Regions from separate parts of the Streptomyces sp. NPDC000983 genome, predicted to be linked through region 2. Evidence: riboswitches for the same ligand, from Rfam matches in the RefSeq annotation. Region 2 holds a riboswitch; each other region holds the start of a gene.
What was found. A riboswitch is a leader RNA that binds a small molecule or an ion and turns the genes downstream of it on or off. The one in region 2 is predicted to bind cobalamin.
Positions count from the first base shown of each region.

Region 1: linked by a shared signal. The riboswitch ahead of ABT296_RS34665 (ABC transporter substrate-binding protein) and the one ahead of ABT296_RS23155 (SCO2321 family membrane protein) in region 2 are both predicted to bind cobalamin.
Region 3: linked by a shared signal. The riboswitch ahead of ABT296_RS26770 (energy-coupling factor ABC transporter permease) and the one ahead of ABT296_RS23155 (SCO2321 family membrane protein) in region 2 are both predicted to bind cobalamin.
Region 4: linked by a shared signal. The riboswitch ahead of ABT296_RS04910 (ribonucleoside-diphosphate reductase subunit alpha) and the one ahead of ABT296_RS23155 (SCO2321 family membrane protein) in region 2 are both predicted to bind cobalamin.

Region 1 is NZ_JBEPBM010000053.1:14,203-16,394, reverse strand. Features, by position in the region: gene ABT296_RS34670 (FecCD family ABC transporter permease) at 1-281, opposite strand, end outside; gene ABT296_RS34665 (ABC transporter substrate-binding protein) at 278-1,312, opposite strand; cobalamin riboswitch at 1,367-1,543, opposite strand; gene ABT296_RS34660 (hypothetical protein) at 1,678-1,986, shown strand; gene ABT296_RS34655 (effector-associated constant component EACC1) at 2,117-2,192, shown strand, end outside.
Region 2 is NZ_JBEPBM010000020.1:76,768-78,959, reverse strand. Features, by position in the region: gene ABT296_RS23165 (Strvi_7410 family MBL fold metallo-hydrolase) at 1-244, shown strand, start outside; gene ABT296_RS23160 (phosphotransferase) at 397-1,059, opposite strand; cobalamin riboswitch at 1,097-1,277, shown strand; gene ABT296_RS23155 (SCO2321 family membrane protein) at 1,353-2,192, shown strand, end outside.
Region 3 is NZ_JBEPBM010000026.1:96,305-98,496, forward strand. Features, by position in the region: gene cbiQ (cobalt ECF transporter T component CbiQ) at 1-18, opposite strand, end outside; gene ABT296_RS26765 (energy-coupling factor ABC transporter substrate-binding protein) at 25-399, opposite strand; gene ABT296_RS26770 (energy-coupling factor ABC transporter permease) at 396-1,109, opposite strand; cobalamin riboswitch at 1,140-1,325, opposite strand; gene ABT296_RS26775 (hypothetical protein) at 1,418-1,633, opposite strand; gene ABT296_RS26780 (DNA alkylation repair protein) at 1,805-2,192, opposite strand, start outside.
Region 4 is NZ_JBEPBM010000003.1:190,086-192,277, forward strand. Features, by position in the region: gene mctP (monocarboxylate uptake permease MctP) at 1-726, shown strand, start outside; cobalamin riboswitch at 984-1,123, shown strand; gene ABT296_RS04910 (ribonucleoside-diphosphate reductase subunit alpha) at 1,248-2,192, shown strand, end outside.

The DNA of each region.
Region 1 (2,192 bases), on a different contig from region 2:
TCGGCCAGCGGGTTGCGCAGCAGCGACTGCATCACCGCCCCGCACACCGCGAGCCCCGCCCCGCAGACGGCGGCGAGCAGGGTCCGCGGCATCCGCAGGTTCCACACGATGCCGTCCCTCAGCGGCGCCAACGTGCTCTCCCCCAGGCCGAGATGGGCCGCGACGGCGGCCCACACATCGCCGGTGGAGATGTCGGCGGGGCCGATGGTCACGGCCACGGCGACCGAGGCGAGCAGGGCGGCCAGACCGCCGCCGGTCAACAGCAGGGTACGGGAACTCACTTGACGAGCCCGAAGTCCCGCAGACCGGCCGCCACCTGCTCGATGCCCTCGATCGTGCGGATGGAGGGGTTCATCGACTGCCCGCTCAGCAGCACGTACCGCTGCTCCTTCACGGCGGTGAGGTTGCGGGTGGCGGGGTTGGTCTCCAGGAAGCGGATCTTGGCCTCGGCGGTCTCGGCGGTCTGCTGCCTGCGGGTCAGGTCGCCGATGACGATGACGTCGGGGTCGCGGTCGGCGACGGTCTCCCAGCCGATCTGGGGCCACTCCTCGTGCGTGTCGTCGAAGGCGTTGCGCGCGCCGACGGCTCGGGTGATGGCGCCGGGGGCGCCGCAGCAGCCGGCGAGGTAGGGCGACTGGGAGTTGGCGAACCAGTACATGAGGGTGACGTCCGAGGCGTCCAGTCCGGCGGTGGCCGTGCGCACCCGCTTCTCCAGCGAGGCGACCAGCTTCTCGCCGCGTTCGTCGACGCCGAACACGCGCGCGAGGTCACGGATCTCGCCGTACACGGTGTCCAGGGTGAGGGGTTCGCTGCGCGAGCCGTCGCCGCCGCTGTCGTTGTCCTTGCCGGCCGCGCAGTCGGAGGGCGAGACGTAGGTGGGCACGCCCAGTTCCTCGAACTGCTCGCGGGAGGCGACGCCGCCCTTGCCGAGGGTGGAGACGAACGAGGCGGTGACGAGGTCGGGTTCGGCGTCCAGGACCTTCTCGAAGGAGGGGTTGTTGTCGGCGAGGCGCGGTACGGAGGCGTTGGCCGGGCCCAGGCCCTTCATGACCGGGTCGGTCCAGGTGGCCGTGCCGGCCATGCGGTCGGCGAGGCCGAGGGAGAGCAGGATCTCGGTGGTGCCCTGGTTGAGGGAGACGGCCCGCTTGGGCGCGGACTTCAGGGTGGCCTCGTGACCGCAGTTGTCGAGGGTGACCGGGTAACCGGCGGCGGTCTCCTGGGCCTTGGTGTCGTCCCCGGTCGAGGATCCGCAACCGGTGAACAGCAGGGCGGACGCGAGGAGAAGGACGGGGGTGGTGCGGTGCATGGGCATGCCTCGGGGGTCGGGGCTCGTACGCGGAGCCTGGCCTACGGAGTCCCTCCGCGCCGGGGCGCGAAGGTGCCAGCAGGTCTTCGGACTCGGGTTCGTCCGGTCGGGGCGCCTTCCCGGTCTCCCAGTGGCGTCGTGCCCCGCCCGTCCCCCTCACCGCTGCGCGTCAGTTCCGGATTCGCACCGGATTCCCTGGCCTCAAGGTGTGGCTCGACTGGCTCCAGGAGGCTATCAAGCCCGCCGTACGGTCAGGGCGTGCGGTCGGTCACTCAGGCTCCCTCGGTCCGTGCCGTGCCCCGAGTGGCGTGCCCTGCACGGAAGTAGCAGCCTGGAGAGAGGGGTGTTCTCCGACACTGCCACTCAAGGAGATGGCCGTGACTGCCACCGAGTACGACACCAAGACGGACACCGCGTTCTTCCGCGAGATCACGCAGGTGTTCAGGAACCACCCTGAAGCCGCGAAGAAGTACGCCCTGGCGAGCCTGGCACTGGAGAAGATGCTGGGCATCGACACCAGCCGGAAGATCGCGGTCTCCACCCGTGAGGGCGACCGGGTCATCACGGAGTTCCACGACCGGGACAAGCAGCCCCCCGTGATCCGGGCCCAGATCTGCCTCAAGTACGAGCTGCGCGGGCAGGAGCTGAAGTGCGTGCACTGGATGGAGGCCCCGGAGTGACCACTGCGGCACCGGGCCATGGCATTTGATGGCATTCCCGCTCGTTCCCTTCATTCCGCGTGTTTCCCTCCGCTGATCGTCCCTAGGCTTTGGCGGCATTCCGGCGTCGTCCGGAGGGGGAGGGAAACACATGCGCATCACCATCGCCGTGGGCGACGAACACGCCCTTGACCAGGCGCAGTTGCGTTCGCTGTACGACTGGCTCA
Region 2 (2,192 bases):
CGTACGGGAGTTGCTCGACCACCACGAGGAGCGCCTCACCGGCCTGCTCGCCCTGCTGGCCGAACCCCTCACCCCCTGGCGGCTCGCCGAGCGCATGGAGTGGAACCGGCCCTGGGAGCAGATCCCTTACGGCTCCCGGAACATCGCGGTGTCGGAGGCCGAGTCCCACCTGCGCCGACTGGTGAAGCTGGGCCGCGCGGAAGCGGTCACGGGCAGCGACCCGGTGACGTACGTGGCGGTGTGAGACCGGGCAGCGCTCCAGGTCGCGGGTTGAGACCGGGCAGCGCTCCAGGTCGCGGCCCGGCTCAGGGCAGCGCTCCCGGTTTCGGCCCGGCTCAGGGCAGCGCTCCCGGTTTCGGGCCGAGTCCGATCGCGCTGCCCGCTGTCCGACTCCGGTCAGCGCTCCCCGTCCGTGAAGGAGCGCACCAACTGCTCGGCCTCGCCCAGCGCTTCGACCTCCCGCGCCGTCATGGTGGGGTTGGCGGCACGTCGGCGACGGGCCTCGCCCAGAGCCCGCCCGGTGAGGTCCGAGGGGTCCGCGAGGAGCGCGGCGGGTGTCGCGCGTACCGGCTCGGAGAGCTGTGCGTCGACGACGGCGACCTGGGCGAGGATCAGCGCCGACATGCCCCGGTCCAGGGCGGGTTCGCCCTCCTCGGCGTTGGTCCGGTCGATGTCGTGGGGGCCGTCGGCGGTGAGCAGGACGTTGTCCGGGTGGAGGTCCAGGTGGATCACCCGGCCGGGCAGCGCGTGCAGCCGCCGCAGCAGCCGGGCCAGGGTCTCGCCGGCCTCCCGCGGACCGATGCGCCCCGCGCAGAATGCCTCCAGCATCGTCGGCCCGTGCAGGCGCTCCATCACCAGCTCGGTGCGGGTGCAGTCGGCGGGGCGCACCCGGGGCACGGGGTGGCCGAGGGCGTGCAGGCGCCCCAGCAGGGCGGCCTCCGCGACCCCGTCGCCGTACTCCTCGCGGTCCCGGCGCAGGACCCACCCCTCGCCGAGCTCGTACACGTCCGACGCGCGCCCCGAACCGATCAGTCGGCCCGGGTTCCCCGAGATCCCCATGGCGGGGAACCCGTCCCCCGCGCGCAGCCTCCCCTCAGGTGTTTGTTTACGGGCCGGTAGAGTGGCGCCGTCGTCACTACACCCGTACGGGGGGAAGCCGGTGCAAATCCGGCGCTGACCCGCAACCGTGAGCAGCCTCTGGCTGCGAGCCGGACTGCTCCGTACGGCACGTGAACGGCTCACGCGCGCCGGCGACCCGCCGGTGCGCTGGCACCGTCGAGGTCTGCGGAGCCGAGCCGCCCGGGGTCGTCCCGTGCTGCCCGGCTCCCTTCAGGGAGAGGCACCCGCCGATCATGAACGTCCGCCGCAGCGCCGCGGTCCTGGCCGCCACCGCCGTGATCGGCCTGGCCACGCCCGCCCTGGCCGCGTCCCCGTCGCCGTCCGTGGCGATACCGTCCGGCCTGTACGGCACCACCGACCCGACGTACGACGGCGTCTGGCGCCAGTCGCTGGCGCTGCTCGCCCAGTACCGGTCGGATGTGACGCCCGCCGAGAAGGCCGTCGACTGGCTGCTCGGGCAGCAGTGCGCGAACGGGGCCTTCGCGGCCTTCCGCGCCGAGCCCGCCAAGGACTGCGACGCGAAGCTGATGGTCGACACCAACAGCACCGCCGCCGCCGCACAGGCCCTGTCCCTGGCCGGGGACGGCGACCACAGGAAGGACGCCGTCAAGGCGGTCACCTGGCTCAAGAGCGTGCAGAACAAGGACGGCGGCTGGGGCTACACGCCCGGCGGCGCCAGCGACGCCAACTCGACCGCGATCGTCGTCGGCGCCCTGAGCGCCGTGGGCGAGGACCCCGAGACCGTGGTGAAGGACGGCAGGTCGCCGTACGACGCGCTGCGCGGGCTGGCCCTGTCCTGCGAGGACGGCGGCGCCTTCGCCTACCAGCCGGACAAGAAGGGCGAGCTGGCCGCCAACGCGGACGCGACGGCGGCGGCCGTGGTCGGCATGAAGGGCCTGAGCATGGTGTCGGCGAAGGCCGCGGGCGACACCGACCTCACCTGCGCCACCGCCGAGGACTCCGACCCCGACCGGTCCGCCGCGAACGGCGCCTCCTACCTGGCCGGGGCGATGGCGAAGGACGGTCACCTGATGTCGGTGCTGCCCGGCGCCGAGGACCAGCCCGACTTCGGC
Region 3 (2,192 bases), on a different contig from region 2:
CGCGTCGATCGGCAGCACGCGGGATCAGTCCTGGTCGGCCCGCGAGGTCACGGTGACACCGCCGGACGTGTCCCCGCCGTCCGCCACCCGGTCCAGCGCCCGCCGCTCGCCCTGCCGCCGCCCCCGGCGCAGGCCGAAGTAGTAGGCGAGGACACCGGCCCCGAGGGCGGCCTGGAAGCTGAACAGGGCCGACTCGATCTCACCGGACGGCGGTTCGTACAGGGGCGAGAACCAGGGCTCGTAGTCCGGCTGGAGCTCGGTGATCGCCGTCTCCGCCTCGCCGTCGGCACCCGCGAACGGTTCCTCCTTGTGGTCGCCGAGGCCCAGCGCGAGCGGCAGCACCGCGAGCGCCGCCACGACCAGCAGCAGCAGGAGGTTGATCCTGGTGTTCCTCTTCATCGCGCCACCGCCTCGGTCTCGGTCTCGGTCTTCGTCCGGGTCTGCCGCCGGGTGAGGAGCACACCCAGCCGGGTCAGTTCGCCCTTGCTGGACTGCACCAGCAGTCGCATCACGAGCACGGTGAGCAGGCCCTCGCTGACCGCGAGCGGGATCTGGGTGACGGCGAAGATGGAGCCGAACTTGCCGAGCGCGCCGAGGAATCCACTGCTCGGGTCGGGGAAGGCGAGCGCCAGCTGGACGCTGGTGACGCAGTAGGTGGACAGGTCGGCGACGAACGCGCCGAAGAAGACGGCGACCATCAGCGGCACGTCGTAGCGGCGCAGGAGCCGGTAGACGGCGTATCCGGCCCAGGGTCCGACGATCGCCATGGAGAAGACGTTCGCGCCGAGGGTGGTCAGGCCGCCGTGCGCGAGCAGCAGCGCCTGGAAGAGCAGGGTGATGGTGCCCAGCACCGCCATGATCGGCGGCCGGAACAGGATGGCGCCCAGCCCCGTGCCGGTGGGATGGGAGCAACTCCCGGTCACCGAGGGCAGTTTGAGCGCGGACAGTACGAAGGTGAAGGCACCGGAGGCGCCCAGGAGCAGCGTGCTCTCCGGGTTCTCCCTGACTTCACGGGTGAGCGACCGAACTCCGTGGACGACGAAGGGCGCGGACGCGACGCTCCAGGCGACCGCGTGCGCCGGAGGCAGAAATCCCTCGGCTATGTGCATGGCTCAGCAGACCCTCTCCAGCACCTCGTGGATGGTTGACGCGCCTTGGCCGGTCTCCTGGCTGACGGGTGACACCGCCCGTGACTCCGCCTTCCCGGGTCCCGAAGGACCCAGTGGCTGCCCGTGAGGGCTGGAGCCGGACTTCCCGATCACAGTGGCGAGGGCCGCACCGGTATCGCACCGGATTTCCCGTTCACCAAGGCGTGGTGACAGTAGTGCCTGATCAGGTTGGCTGACAAGCGCTCCTCGGGGGCGCAAGGGCGGCGCACGCAAGCTCGCGCTCCGGCGCGCCCCCGTGGAGCGTGGCGTCAGTCCCAGCTGTATCCGTCGCCGAAGTTGAGGGTGTGTTCGAGGACGTCCTCCAGCGGGTCGTTGACGTCGACGCCGCTGACCACGGAGACCACGGGCGCGTTGTTGGTGACGTTGAGCTGGGGGCCGTCGTGGGCGGCGGCCTGCGTGGCACCGGTCCCGGCGACGAACGTGGCGGCCAGGGCGGCGGGGACGAGGGTGACGCGTGCGCGCATGAAGGCGCTCCTCCGAGATCGGAATCACACGGGCGTGGGGTCCGATCGCGACCTACCGCACGCGGGGCCCGCGATGTCACCGCGGGTGCGCGATTCACCTGTACGGGTCCGGTGGTCCGGCCGTGTGCCACGGGCCGAGGGATCCGTCACAGCGACGGCGCGCTCCTCGTCTCAACTCCCGCCGTCTCCCGGGACCGGCCCGAGGGTGAACTCCACCTCGTCGAACCGGTGCCCGTTGACCTGGAGTTGTACGGCGTGTGTGCCCGGGTGGTAGACGCGTGTGGTGATGGGGCGGAAGGAGTGGGTGCGGGTCAGCTCCGCCGACTCGCCGGGTGCCAGGTCGCGCCGGGTGAGTTTGAAGACCTTGGGCGCCGTCCGGCCGTTCGCCTTCATGTGGTGGACGACGTAGTCGACGGAGAGGGAGACCGGTCCGGCGGAGACATTGGTGATGTGCGCGGTGAACGCCAGGGTTCCGCCCATGGGGATCCGGGTCTCCGTCACGACCGGACCGACCACCTTGAGATCGTCCCGGCCGCCGTGGAACCCGACGAGTTCCAGG
Region 4 (2,192 bases), on a different contig from region 2:
CTGTACTCCCTGATGCTGGGCCTGCTGGCGCTGCTGGGGTTCATGGCGATCGCGGCCGGGGTGAAGGTGGACAACGGCCAACTGGCGATCCCGCAGCTGTTCGAGAACATGTTCCCGGCCTGGTTCGCGGGCGTGGCCTTCGCGGCGATCGGCATCGGCGCGCTGGTGCCAGCGGCGATCATGTCGATCGCGGCCGCCAACCTCTTCACCCGCAACATCTACAAGGACTTCCTCAAGCCCGACGCCACGCCGGCGCAGGAGACCAAGGTCTCCAAGATCGTGTCGCTGCTGGTGAAGGTGGGCGCCCTGGTCTTCGTGCTGACGATGGACAAGACGGTCGCCATCAACTTCCAGCTGCTGGGCGGCATCTGGATCCTGCAGACCTTCCCGGCCCTGGTGGGCGGCCTGTTCACCCGCTGGTTCCACCGCTGGGCGCTGCTGGGCGGCTGGGCGGTCGGCATGCTCTACGGCACGGTGGCGGCGTACGGCGTGGCCTCGCCCACGCAGGCCCACTTCGGCGGCTCCTCGAAGGAGATCCCCGGCATCGGCGAGATCGGGTACATCGGGCTCACGGCCTTCGTGCTCAACCTGGCCGTCACGGTGGTCCTGACCTTCGTGCTGCGGGCGGCGAAGGCCCCGGAGGGCGTCGACGAGACGAGCCCCGGGGACTACACCGCGGACGCGGGCGACCCGGGTGTGCAGAAGGACCTGGCCCCGCTGCACTGAGCGTTGCCGCCACGACGGGCCGCCGGACAGCACGCGCTGTGCGGCGGCCCGTCGTCGTACGTACCCACGCGCCGTACGGCGGCGGCCCGTCGCCGTACCCACGCCCCACGCCCCACGCCCCGTGCCCCGTGCCCCGTGCCCCAACCGGAACCCCGTGCCGGAGCATCGCGGGTTCACTCTCCTCATCTGTCAGTTGACGCTCTGAAGCCAGGGCGACACAACATCTGGGGGTACCACCGCGCCCCGGCACAAGATGTATGCTCGTGCTCGCTGCCGCCGCAGGGGAATCCGGTGTGAATCCGGAACTGTCCCGCAACGGTGTACCTGTGCATGTCCGTTCCCCGAACAGACCTGCACAGGAGTCAGTCCGAGGACCTGCCGACAGCGCGCCCGGCCATCCGGCCGGTGCGCTTTCGACGTCCGGGCCTCGTGGAATGGGCCGGTGGACGCGACGCCCCGTGCGCTCGTGAGCCGCCCCCTGCCCTCCGCAGAGCCCTGTGCCGAGCGAGGGAGAGCCCCACGTGACCATCGCGCCAGCCGATCCGGCTTCAGCCGACCTGGTTCAGACCGACGGTCCCGGTACCGCGCTGCTGCGGACCCTGACCGAGCTGACCGCCGACCTCCCCGACGCCGACCCCGGCCGGGTCGCCGCCGCGGCGCTGCGCGGCCGTTCGGCCCGGGCCGACGAGGCGGAGCTGCGCGAACTGGCCACGGAGGCCGCGGCCGGCCTCATCTCCGAGGACCCGGCGTACAGCAGGCTCGCCGCCCGGCTGCTCACCCTCTCCGTCGCCGCCGAGGCCGCCTCGCAGGGCGTCACCTCCTTCACCGGGTCCGTCGCCGTCGGGCACCGGGAGGGGCTCATCGCCGACCGGACCGCCGAGTTCGTGCGGATCCACGGCGCCCGCCTGGACGCGCTGATCGACACCGGGGCCGACGACCGCTTCGGCTACTTCGGACTGCGCACCCTGCACAGCCGGTACCTGCTGCGCCACCCCATCACCCGCCGGGTCGTGGAGACGCCCCAGCACTTCATGCTCCGGGTCGCCGCCGGTCTCGCCGAGGACGACTCCGTCCGCTCCCTCGACGAGGTCGCAGCGCTCTACCGCCTGATGAGCCGCCTGGACTACCTGCCCTCCTCCCCCACCCTGTTCAACTCCGGCACCCGGCACCCCCAGATGTCGTCCTGCTACCTGCTGGACTCCCCGCTGGACGAGCTGGACTCCATCTACGACCGCTACCACCAGGTCGCCCGCCTCTCCAAGCACGCCGGCGGCATCGGCCTCGCCTACTCCCGCATCCGTTCGCGCGGTTCGCTCATCCGCGGCACCAACGGCCACTCCAACGGCATCGTGCCGTTCCTCAAGACCCTCGACGCCTCGGTCGCCGCCGTGAACCAGGGCGGCCGGCGCAAGGGAGCGGCCGCGGTCTACCTGGAGACCTGGCACTCCGACATCGAGGAGTTCCTG